One region of the Laceyella tengchongensis genome, then DNA from elsewhere that is predicted to be linked to it. Evidence: riboswitches for the same ligand, from Rfam matches in the RefSeq annotation. Region 1 holds a riboswitch; each other region holds the start of a gene.

Evidence for each region. Region 1 has a riboswitch for S-adenosylmethionine ahead of metH (methionine synthase). Riboswitches for the same ligand answer to the same signal wherever they lie in the genome.
Region 2: another riboswitch for S-adenosylmethionine. It lies ahead of QQZ12_RS11860 (methionine ABC transporter ATP-binding protein); the one in region 1 lies ahead of metH (methionine synthase).
Region 3: another riboswitch for S-adenosylmethionine. It lies ahead of QQZ12_RS06830 (homoserine dehydrogenase); the one in region 1 lies ahead of metH (methionine synthase).

The regions. Positions count from the first base shown of each region.
Region 1 is NZ_FXTU01000004.1:147,326-151,583, reverse strand. It holds gene metH (methionine synthase) at 1-2,641, opposite strand, end outside; SAM riboswitch class I at 2,721-2,830, opposite strand; gene QQZ12_RS10175 (tetratricopeptide repeat protein) at 2,885-4,210, opposite strand.
Region 2 is NZ_FXTU01000005.1:185,809-190,066, forward strand. It holds gene QQZ12_RS11850 (NAD-dependent epimerase/dehydratase family protein) at 1-498, shown strand, start outside; gene QQZ12_RS11855 (sugar transferase) at 719-1,363, shown strand; SAM riboswitch class I at 1,878-1,984, shown strand; gene QQZ12_RS11860 (methionine ABC transporter ATP-binding protein) at 2,071-3,036, shown strand; gene QQZ12_RS11865 (methionine ABC transporter permease) at 3,030-3,686, shown strand; gene QQZ12_RS11870 (MetQ/NlpA family ABC transporter substrate-binding protein) at 3,812-4,258, shown strand, end outside.
Region 3 is NZ_FXTU01000002.1:640,853-645,110, forward strand. It holds gene rlmD (23S rRNA (uracil(1939)-C(5))-methyltransferase RlmD) at 1-1,152, opposite strand, end outside; gene QQZ12_RS06830 (homoserine dehydrogenase) at 1,305-2,621, opposite strand; SAM riboswitch class I at 2,709-2,820, opposite strand; gene QQZ12_RS06835 (fumarylacetoacetate hydrolase family protein) at 2,906-3,916, opposite strand; gene QQZ12_RS06840 (MGDG synthase family glycosyltransferase) at 4,015-4,258, opposite strand, start outside.

The sequences.
Region 1 (4,258 bases):
CTTGGCGGTTGATGTCGCTGACACGTCGCACAGCCACCTGCACACTCGCTTTCACTTCGGTGTTCGCCGCTTGCGATTTGACTCGCTTCGCCCGCAACTCGGCCTCCAGCGCATCCCGTTCTTCCGGATTCATCAAACGGTTTGCCAATTCAAGGCCATTCATGGCGTCTCTGGCATACAAGACCGGGCCATTGTATTCGGGAGAGATGCGGGTATCCGTAAATTTGCGTGACAGCGCCGCCCCACCGACGAGCATCGGCACATGAATATCAGCTTTTCGCAAATCCTGCGCAGTCACTACCATCTGTTGGGCAGACTTCACCAACAAGCCTGACAACCCGATCATATCTGGACGCTCACGCCGCGCTGCTTCGATCAGTTGTTCCGGCGGCACCTTGATGCCGAGGTTCACCACCTCATAACCGTTATTGGCCATGATGATTTCCACCAAATTCTTGCCGATGTCATGGACATCGCCTTTTACTGTCGCCAAGATCACTTTCCCCCTGGCATGCGTCTTCGCTTTGTCCATATGCGGCTCCAGATAAGCCACGGACGCTTTCATCACTTCGGCGCTCTGCAACACCTCGGCCACAATCAGTTGGTTGTCGTTGAACAAGCGCCCCACTTCATCCATGCCCGCCATGAGCGGCCCATTAATAATGTCAAGCGGCTTATATTTGGTCAGCGCCTCATCCAGGTCGGAAAACAGGCCGTCTTTGCTTCCCTCCACCACATAGCGCGCCAAGCGCTCCTCCAATGTCAGATGGTCTGATTGCTTTTTCTCTTCCACTTTTTTGTCTCGATAAAAGGCCGTGAATTCAGCCAGCACTGCATCGTAATTAGCTTGGTTGGTGTCAAAGAGCAATCGCTCCGCCAAACGGCGTTCCTCTTCCGAAATCGAAGCGTAGCGCTCCAGTTTTTCGGTATTCACGATGGCATAGTCCAAACCGGCTTTGGTGCATTCATACAGATAAACGGCATTAAGGACTTCGCGACCCGCCAATGGCAAGCCGAAGGAGACGTTGGACACACCCAAGATGGTGGCAGTGCCGGGAAGCGCTTCTTTGATCAGGCGGATCCCCTCCACCGTTTCCACGGCCGACCCAATGTACTGTTCATCACCTGTGCCCACGGGGAACACCAATGGATCGAAAATGATGTCCTCTGGCGCAATGCCGTATTTCTCCACCAACAATTCATACGATCGCAATGCCACTTCCAGTTTGCGCTCCCGTGAAACAGCCATGCCCTGTTCATCAATGGTTCCAACCACCACCGCGGCTCCAAATCGCTTCACCAGCGGCAACACCTCTTGGAAGCGCTCCTCGCCGTCCTCCAAGTTGATGGAATTGATCACTGCTTTGCCTTGCGTATAAGTTAATGCCCGGGCAATCACTTGGGGGTCAGTAGAGTCGATCATCAGCGGCGCTTTGACTTTCTTGGTGACAAACGACAAAAACTTCTCCATATCAGCCAATTCATCACGGTCAGGATCGGCCAGGCAGATGTCGATCACCTGGGCTCCCCCTTTCACCTGCTTGCGGGCGATCTCTGATGCTTCCTCATAACTCCCTTCCACGATCAAGCGTTTAAACTTGCGCGAACCGATAACATTGGTCCGCTCCCCAACTAAAATGGGGCGGTTGTCTTCTAAGAAAACGGCCTCAATTCCCGATACAGCGGGAGCATGTGTGGCTTGCAACTGGCGTGGTTTAATGCCAGCCAATGCTTCGCTCATCGCCCGGATGTGATCAGGCGTGGTGCCACAACAGCCCCCGGCAATATTGAGCCAACCGTTAGCCGCAAAATCGGCCATTTTACGGGCCAGCGCTTGCGGCGTTTCCAAATAGTCACCGTTTTCATCAGGCAAACCGGCATTCGGGTAGCAACTGACGGCGCATCGAGCCATCCCCGCCAGGGTGCGGATATGGTCGGTCATGAACTCGGGGCCGGTCGCGCAATTCAAGCCCACGGCAAACGGTTTGAGATGCTCGATCGACACATAAAAAGAGTCAATCGTCTGTCCCGCAAGCATGGTTCCCATCGGTTCAATCGTGCCGGAGACCATCACCGGCAAGGTGACACCTAATTCAGCGAACGCCCGCTCAATACCCACACTCCCCGCTTTGACATTTAGCGTGTCTTGCGATGTTTCCAACAAGAGAAAGTCAACGCCCCCTTGAATCAAAGCTTTTGCCTGCAAATAATAGCCTTGGGCCAGCTCGTCAAAGGTGGTGCCACCGGTCACGGACAGCGTTTTGGTAGTCGGACCCATCGCCCCGGCAACATAGCGCGGCCATTCCGGCGTTGAGAACTTGCGGCATGATTTCACCGCCAACCGCGCCGCCGCTAAGTTGATCTCTTCCGTCAATTCAGGCTTTTCATACTCTGCTAACACGATGGGAGTCGCCCCAAAGGTGTTGGTTTCTACAATATCTGCCCCCGCCGCGAAATAGGCATCGTGAATCGACTCGATGAGATCAGGGCGGGTCAGGTTCAACATCTCGTTGCACCCATCTAAGGCTTCCCCCCCAAAGTCCGCCGCCGTCAACGCAGCTTGTTGCAACATCGTCCCCATCGCGCCATCCAAGATTAGGATCTTCTCTTTCAGTCGTTCAGACACACACTGCTTGGCCATGCTGGCTCCACCCTCTCCTCAAAATAAAAAAACACCATTCATCTCCGAAAGATGAAAGGTGTTTGCCGCTCGCTTATCACTCTCATCTTTCAGAGAGAACACTCTCTGACAGGAATTAGCACCACATTGGAATAACCAACAGGTTGCCGGGCTTCATTGGGCCAGTCCCTCCGCCACTCTGGATAAGAGATTATTTTTATATCTCAATAATATAGCTATTTCGCAAAACCGTGTCAATCAAATTCACAAATACAGTTTGTTTTTGTTGAGCTCTTTTTGCGTTTGATACATCCGTTGGGTCGCTTCCTGGAATTTCGCTTCTTCACCAATTTTTTCATAACAATCTGCCAGTTCATAATAACACTGGTAGACGCGGTCTTTTAACTTATTTTTGTCCGCAATCTTGCCAGCGCTTTGGAAATATTCGATAGCATCCAGGTAATGGTTCATATTTTTCATCGCTTGCCCCAACAAGATCAGTGCCGTGCTGGTCAACAAACCATGGTGAATGCGTTCCGCCATGTCCAAAGCCTGTTTCAGTATATCTCGCGCTTGTTCCATTTTCCCTTGCATGAGATAGACTTGTCCCAACGAACAGCTCGCTTGCACCAAATCCTCTTTGTCGCTCACATGCTCTCCCAGCTCCAGCACAAACTCAAATGCAACCTCTGCATCAGCCAGTTGGCCCGCGTCTTGATAGGAGTGAGCCAGCACCGACCACAATCGGAACATCCCCCCATACTCCCTGCTACCCACGGCGATTTGGCTTCCTTCGCGGGCATAGCGGATAGCATCTTGGTAAAGCTTCATCTTGCGCAGGAGTTCTGCCCGAAGCGCATACGTCTGGAGGATCAGCTGGCGTGAGCGAATCTGCGGCAACAGAGCCCACACCTCATCGACACCACGCAATGCCTCATCGGCCCGATCCAGTTTTTGCAGATTTTCGATCCGAGCGAGCAAAAGCTTCACATGCATTTGTTCGAAAATTTCTTCTTCATCAGTTAAAGCGTCCAGCCCTCGCTCAACATATTTCAGCGCTTGCTCCCAGTCCTTGTGTTGCATACGGCATTCTGACAGACACAAGTAACTGGCCGCCTCCAAGTTGACTTTGGGGGAGTAGGGGTCCTGATAAGCGAGACGGATGGCTTCGCTCAGTTCCCTTTCTGCTTTGCGCCAATCCCGCTTGATAAAATGAATGCGCCCTTTGAGGTAGTGAATCGTCGCTTGGTGTTGAGAGGTAACCTCATCGGATAAATCGGACAACAGAGCTAAAGCGCGTTGATAGTTGCCAAGTTGGATCATGGTTTCAATCGCGGTGAATTTCACTTGCAAGCTTTCGATGCTCCCAGTGTCCTTTTCGATCATGTCGGGCACTTCACTCAGATCCAAACCCAGTTTGTTCATGAGATACAACACTTTGTCTTTGTTCACATGAGGTACGCCACGCTCGATGTTACTGATAGTGGCAGTGGAGATGTGCTGGTCAGAGAGATCTTCCAGCCGCAATCCCCGTTCCTTTCTCACTTTACGAATGTATTTGCCCACTTCACTCATTTCCAAAATGTTCATCGCGACCTATCCTTTCCGAATTCTTGTTATTTCTATATTACTCCATCT
Region 2 (4,258 bases), on a different contig from region 1:
GAGCATTACCTGTCGGTGTACCATCATCTGTACGGCTTGAATTACACCGTTTTGCGCTATGCCAATGTTTACGGTTTGCGCCAAGATCCGCGTGGTGAGGGGGGCGTGATCTCCATCTTCATCGACAAGGTGCTGGGCCGTGAACCGCTTACCATCTTTGGTGATGGTGAACAGACCCGTGACTACATTTATGTCGAGGATATCGCTCGAGCCAACCTCAGCGCGATTGAGCGCGGGGACGGCGAAGTGTTAAATGTGGGGACTGGGGTTAGCACTTCTTTGAATGAAGTGGTTCGCCTCTTTGATGAAATCGCAGGTGTGAAGCATGAGGTGAACTACGGTCCGGATCGGGCGGGAGACATCAAGCACAGCTATTTCAACAATGAAAAAGTGCGTCGGGTGCTCGATTGGGAGCCGCGAGTGAGCCTCAGGGAAGGATTGGCCAAAACTTACGCATATTACCAAGCGGAATATCGTAAAATGGGCAAGGAACAGTAAACACTAATAAAGAACCCGCACACCCTATGCTTGAAAGAACGGGCCATGAAGATTTCATTTTTCACAATTCGGCTATTGTCAACGTGGAAAGATTACAGTATACTTGGTAACAGTAATCGGTTTGAAACATTGCTGTAATGTTACTGTCATTTTTGTAAAGTTAGTCGATAGCCGAAAATAATTGTGATTTGATACTATACACAGCAGGAGTGGTTTGCGGATGAGTTCAAAAGTAGCCTACGAGAGCAATTCGCGCGCATTCTCCGGAGAAATGAAAACGCCCGCCTCTTTCTATTTGGCATTTAAGCGCGGGTTTGAAATCGTGTTTTCCATTGGGTTATTGCTCTTCACTCTACCAGTGTTGATTTTGACGGCAATCGCGATCAAATTGGAATCACCAGGTCCCATCTTCTACAAACAGGAGCGGGTCGGTTTAAACGGCAAAACGTTTAACATCTTCAAATTGCGCTCGATGCGTACGGACGCAGAGAAAAACGGTCCGCAATGGGCTGCCAAGAATGATCCGCGCGTCACTCGTGTAGGCCAGTTCATCCGCAAAACCCGGATTGACGAACTGCCGCAGTTGATCAACATCCTGCGCGGGGATATGAGTTTGATCGGCCCGCGTCCGGAGCGACCGATGTTCACGGAGCAATTTGACAAAGAGATTCCGGGATTTAAGAAACGGTTGATGGTGAAACCGGGATTGACGGGTTGGGCTCAGGTGAACGGTGGATATGAGGCGACCCCTGCTGAAAAGTTGGAACTGGACTTGGAGTACATCAGAAATCAATCGTTTAAGATGGATTTTCAAATTTTGCTTAAAACCGTTTGGATCGTGATCTCCGGAAATGGGGCGCGTTAATGAGAAAACGGGTGGCTTTTGCTAAATCAAAGCAAAAGCCACCCGTTTTTATATACCCATCAGCCTGGTTTCCCAGGATGTAGTCAGTTTGTTAATGGTGCGCCAACGATGTTGCCTCATTTAAAAAATCAGCTTTAGGCCGAAGTACAAGAGAAGCCACAATGGGATACTTAAACATGTCGCGTTCAACACACCAATCCAAAACGATTTTCCGACAACCGTGTATTCCATGTTGGGCACCTCCAGCAGTTCAATTTGAGGATCTGTCTTTATTATACGCCAGCTTCCGCTGATTTAGTGGGGAGTAGCCGTATTGTTATCTAAATGTAATCTCGTGGTAAAAATGTGATAAATCCGTGAACAAAAAACATTTCCTGTAACAATGAAAGGTGACATTGCTCCCGTGTGGATGGTTAAGATTTTCCAGCCATAAATAACGATTGACATAATGTCTTTTATTATGATAATTTATAACTCAATAGTTAATATGTTAATAATTGAATACAGCAACATTCTCTTATCAAGAGAGGGGTAGGGACCAGGCCCGTTGAACCCTCGGCAACCATCTGAGATCCATCAGAAAGGTGCCAATTCCTGCAGATTCGTTCTGACAGATGAGAGAAAGGTGTGTCAATAGACGTATCCCTTCTTGCCATCTTCAGAGCAGAGGGATTTTTTTATTGCTTAATAAAGGTGGTGAAGCCTTAATGATTCAGATTAAAGAAGTTGTCAAGACCTATCCGGCGCGCGATGGGAGTTCGGTCGTGACTGCGCTGGACGGGGTGACGTTGACGATCAACCGAGGTGACATCTTCGGCATCGTAGGTTATAGCGGCGCGGGCAAATCGACGCTGTTGCGGCTGATCAACGGGCTGGAGATGCCGACAAAGGGTGAAGTCATCGTGGATGGGAAAGAGATTTCCCGCCTAAAAGAGAGAGAATTGCGCCAGGCACGGCAGAAGATCGGCATGATCTTTCAACACTTTCACTTGCTTTGGTCGCGGACGGTTCGCGAAAATGTGGCTTTTCCGCTAGAAGTGGCAGGGTTGCCGAAAGAGCAGATTCGCAAGCGAGTCGATCAGCTTTTGGAGCGGGTAGGACTAGCTGAACGTGCTGACGCATACCCTTCCCAGTTGAGCGGAGGACAAAAACAGCGGGTTGGCATTGCACGGGCTTTGGCCAATGAGCCGGATATTCTCTTGTGCGATGAAGCGACATCCGCGCTAGATCCAGAAACCACGGCATCTATTTTGCAACTGCTCAAGGAGATTCATCGGGAAATGGGGATCACCTTGGTGTTGATCACGCATGAAATGAGTGTGGTGCGGCAGATTTGCAACAAGATGGCGGTGATGGAAAACGGCCGGGTCGTGGAAACGGGGATGGTCTCCTCCATCTTTAGCCAACCACAACAGGCGTTGACTAAACAGTTTGTCAAAGAGCTGCAGCCTAGTACCCAAGACGATGACGCGTCAGGGGAAGTGGTTGAATTGCCGCTTGGTGATGCGGATAAGTTGGTGGCATTGGCTAAGAAGCATGGGATTCGGTTTAGTGTTGTCAGCGGGGCCATTGCAGGAGAACAGGATGACCGCTTGCGCGTAAGGGTTGATGGGACAGAGGCGCAGATGCAGGCCGTGCGCCAAGTGTTGAGTGGAGGTGAGCGGGCATGTTGACCGGTATTGATTGGAACCAAGTGTCCGTCGCACTGGGGGAAACCTTGTATATGGTGAGCATATCCACTTTGTTCACCGCGCTTCTGGGAATTCCTTTGGGAGTGATGCTTACCGTCTCGGATCGCGGTTATTTTTGGGAGAATATGTGGGTGCAACGAACGTTGGGCACGATTGTGAATATCTTCCGCGCTGTACCGTTTATTGTCCTAGTCCTTTTCTTATTTCCTGTCGCGGAGTTTTTGGTGGGAACCACGCTCGGGCCCACAGCAGCAACCGTGCCATTGATCGCTGGTGCGGCACCTTTTTACGCCAGAATGGTGGAGACTGCTCTCAGGGAAATTGACCGCGGGGTGATTGAAGCGGCGCAAGCGATGGGGGCTTCCCGTTTGCACATTATCTGGAAAGTGCTGTTGCCAGAAGCGATGCCGGCTATTGTCTCCGGATTGACCGTCACTTGCGTATCCTTGATCAGCTTCTCGGCGATGGCAGGGATTGTTGGCGGAGGTGGTTTGGGAGATGCGGCGTTTAGGTACGGCTTCCAATCGTTCAATGATGGCATGTTGTATATTTGTGGTTTGCTGTTGGTTGTGATGGTGCAGATCATTCAAATGGTAGGGGATTGGTTGGTTCGTCGCTTGGACAAACGGTGAATGGAGTAGAAGAGCCGGTCGAAGCGGGGATTTCCCGTAGCAGGGCAAGTAGACGCAACATAATCCGCCTATTCTGATCGATTTTATTAAATAAAATGATGCATGGGAGGATGGCAATGATGAAAATGAAAAGATGGATTGCGACGGGCTTGGTCGCATTGGTCGCCGCGTTTGGCGTGGGTTGCGGTAAGAAAGATGAATCGGCAGTGTTGACGGTGGGGGCGTCGCCCATTCCGCATGAGGAAATTCTGAAGTTTGTTCAACCGGAATTGGAAAAGCAGGGAGTGGAGTTGAAGATCCAAGCGTTCCAAGATTATGTGTTGCCGAATAAAAGTGTGGAAGAAGGGCAGATCGACGCCAATTTCTTTCAACACATCCCTTGGATGGAAGCCACCAACAAAGAAAAAGGGTATCACTTGGTGAAAGTGGCCGGGGTTCACATTGAGCCGATGGGCGCGTATTCCAACAAGATCAAAGACATCAGTGAACTGAAAAACGGAGCCACGGTCGCTCTACCTAACGCAACCAGTGAGATCACACGCGTCTTGCTTCTGTTGGATCAAAACAATTTG
Region 3 (4,258 bases), on a different contig from region 1:
CAATCCTTCTTTGATCCACTTGGGCAAAAGCGTTTCCGCCGCACCCACGTAATATTCGGCATGGGCGATACCGTTTAATTTGGCATTCTCCTTGGCATCGGCAACGGCTTCAGGCACCGTATCCATGCCGATGACACGCTTCGCTTCAGAAGCCAACCACAAGCCGATGGTTCCCGCTCCGCAATAGGCGTCAATCACGGTTTCTGTCCCTGTCAGGCGAGCCGCTCGTTTGACCGCGTCATACAGCCGGACGGTCTGGGCGGGATTCAGCTGAAAGAAGGCCCGGGCGGATAACGCAAACGTCAATTCTCCCAATCGTTCAATCAGCTTCTCATTCCCCCACAACAGCCGGGATTCCTCTCCAAAAACAAGTGAGGTTTTATCTGGATTGTGGTTCAGCACTACGCTTTTCACTTGAGGTAGCCGTCGGGTCACTTCACGCACAAAAGCTTCTTCTTCGGGAAATGATTTCGTCCGGGTGACCAACACCAACTGGATTTCTTCTGTGGCGAAAGCAATCCGCCCCACCAGATGCCTGAGTGTGCCGCGATGTTTCCGCTCATCATAGATATCCACCCCCAACTCCTCCACCAGTCGCTTGGCTTCGTAGAGGGCTTCGTTCAGCTTGGGATGTTGCACCATGCATGCACTCGCATCAACCAATTGGTGGGAAGCGGCGGAAAACATGCCCATGGAGACTTGACCGCCCATACGCCGCAAAGGAAATTGCGCCTTGTTGCGATACGACCACGGTTCATCCATCGTGACAGTCTCGCTGATCGGCACATCTCGCAAACCAGCGTACCTGGCGAAACTCTCGGCAACCAACTCCCGCTTCAAGCGCTTCTGCATCCGGCGGTCAATGTGCTGCAATTGGCACCCACCGCACTCCCGATACACCGGACACGGCGGTTCCACCCGATAAGCCGATTTTTTCTTCACTTTTAATAGTTGGGCTTTGGCAAATTTGGGTTCCACTTGTACCACGCGGGCGACCACGATTTCACCCGGTACAGCGCCTTCCACAAAAACCACTTGCTTTTGGTAGTGGCCTATGCCCTCGCCATTGATGCCGATGCGGCGGATGGGAAGCTGGATCACCTCCCCCCGCTTCAAGCGAATCTGTTTTGCTTGCTTGGTTGACTTGTTCATCTGCCGTTTTCCTTTCCTTAATAAATGCGCTTATCCTATTGTACCCGAAACAATTTGAAAACGCAGGTCTGACGGCAGGTGATCCCTAAAAAAAGACGGCCATTAGTGGCCGCCAGACTAACTAAAAAACCGAAAGCTTGAATTCTGCCTGTTCACTGGTCGCCCGCCGCTTTAGCCAACGGCACCGCCTTAGAGCCCCATGGAACTCCTCCGCCCACAACGGGACGGTTTGCGTGCCAAGTCACTGCCAAGCTCCGCTCACGCAACAAGCGGTCCGCTTGCCCTCGCTCCCATCCGTTGGCGATCAACGCTAACCACGTCGTTTCCCCCTCTTGCGCCGCCTTCCATGCCTGCACCGATAGATCCGCCCGCTCCAGGTGCCCGACCACTTGGCCAGCCGATGCTTGCGCGGACGGAAAAGACAAGAGATGAAAGCGCGAGCCGTCTCCATCCGCACTCTCTAATAACAATGCGCGGGGAGCCGCTTTGCCGGCGGTCTGTCCCGTCAGCCGCCACAAGTTGCACAAATCCTCCACCACAGCACTGGCGGTCGGCTTCTCACCCGCCCCCTGGCCGATCAGCGTAAGATCCTGAACAAAGTCCCCCTCCACATGCACGGCATTGTACACATCGTTCACATTGGACAAGGGATGGGACAGCGGCAACAGGGTCGGGGATACCGAGCAGGACACTGGGCCGTTTTCACCATATTGTTCAGCAGAAGCGAGCAATTTAACCGCAAAACCAAGTTGATCGGCCAAGTCCAATTCGATCGGGGAGACCTGCGTGATGCCCACCCGCTGAATTTGATCGACAGGCACATGCACATCAAAAGCGAGGCGCGAGAGAATCGACAGTTTATGGGCAGCATCGATCCCCTCGACATCTGCCGTCGGGTCCGCTTCAGCGTATCCCTTTTGTTGCGCTTCTATCAATATGTCCTCATACGTACGACCTTCGTCCTTCATTTTGGTTAATATGAAGTTGGTTGTACCGTTCAATATTCCCGAAACTTTACATATGCGATTGGCCTTCAGGAAATGGGATACCGTACCGATAATCGGAATTCCGCCGCCCACACTGGCTTCATAAGCCAACTTCACACCAAACCGCTTTGCCCATGAGCGCAATTCTTCCCCATGGCGGGCCAACAACTCCTTGTTGGCGGACACAACGTGACAACCGTTTTCCATTGCCCGCCGCAAATAATCACGGGTAGGTTCGACGCCTCCCATCACTTCGATGACCACATCTACCTCGCGGGCCAGTACTTCGTCAAAACTGGTGGTCAACAACGATTGCGTTCCTTCCACTTGGCGTTCTTTGTTGATATCGCGCACCAAGATGGCCTCCACCGTTACCCACATGCCCGTGCGCCGGGCGATCACGTCTTGGTTGCTTTGAATCATCTTCCACACGCCGGTGCCTACCGTTCCCAAGCCCAACAGTGCCACTCGCACCTGTTCCATCCCAATCCCTCCAAATGATTGTGTTTGAATATAGAAAAAACCCTCTTCTAGATAAGAAGAGGGTTTTTGCACACGACGAAACCATTCTTCTTATCTCTCAGTGCTACATGTGCACTGCAGGATTTGGCACCTTCCGGTAAGGATATACCGAGGTTGCCGGGCTTCATCGGGCCAGTCCCTCCGCCACTCTGGATAAGAAAATCGTACAACCGATATCGTTTTTCCAATATTTTTATTTATTATGGGCTAACCGAGGATACTTGTCAATCATTAAAAAGAAAATGTCATTCCACAATCGTGTTGCGTAACAATCCCAACCGTTCGATCTCCAACTCTACCACATCTCCAGGTTGGAGATAAGGATGGACTTCCTCACCTAACTCCAACAAGCAGCCTGTGCCCACCGTGCCCGATCCGATCACGTCTCCAGGTACCAATTCGCACTCAGCAGACGCTCGTTCAATCATTTGCGCGAAGGTCCAATGCAAATCTTTGGTATTCCCTTTGGATAGCTCACGGCCATTGACACGCGCGCGCATCGTAAGCGACCAGCGCTCTCCGGCGCGGCAGTCTTCCAATTCATCTGTCGTCACCAACCAGGGGCCGAGCGACGTGGCGAAGTCTTTCCCTTTCGCCGGCCCAAGCCCGACCGCCACCTCTTGCAGTTGGGCGTCGCGGGCACTCCAATCATTCATGATCATGAAGCCAGCGATATGGGCAAGAGCTTCTTCGCGCTTGATGTTCTTTCCCCTTTTGCCGATGACGCAGGCAATCTCCAATTCATAGTCAAGCTGATTGGTGTACGCCGGTTTCTTCACAGGCGCTTCCGGGCCAATCACTGCCTGATGGTTGGAAAAATAAAAAACGGGGATTTCATACCACTGCGGTACCATGCCCAATCCCCGCTTTTGGCGGCATGTCCGTACATGTTCTTCAAATGCGTAGAAATCGCGCAGGCTACTCGGCGTCGCGATCGGCGCAAATAGATCCACTTCCGCCAAAGCTAATGCCACCGGTTCCCCTTCCACTTGCAAGCGCAACCAATCTCTCTGCCCCAGTGCTTGATCCAATCGTTGCAGAAAGTCGCGCTCCTGTTCGCCCCGTTGCAAAAACGTAAGCATGTCGGTGGCGAGACGATAAGGAAAGACGAGGTTTTGCGCCAACTCCATGCACTGCTGTGCCAGCCCGACATCGATCACATGCCCGTCCCGCACCCAGCCCAAACGGGCCAGCATCCCATCCTGTGATTGAATATTGAGTTCATCCGCTTTGACCATATAAGTAACCAACTTCATCCACTTTCCCTCCCCTCCTTTTTACAATATTCCAACTTTGAATCGTTTAGCAAGCGGCGAAATGATTCATCCCACCGCGAATAAAAAAACAGACTTCATTACAAAGTCTGCAAAATGGGAGCTTTGGCATTGCATGTCTCTTTGACGATTCTCTGACACGCGTCTGATGACATCAGCACCCCAAACCGTTCGCGCATCCGCCCCAATTGCAACGGCGAATCGAGCAGTTTGGAGACTTGCAGGCGAATGGTTGACGGACGCGTAATCATGGCGACGCGATGGTGCAAGAGATATTGCTGATTAGCTTCTTCCTGACCCGGGAAAGCTTCGAACAACAGCATC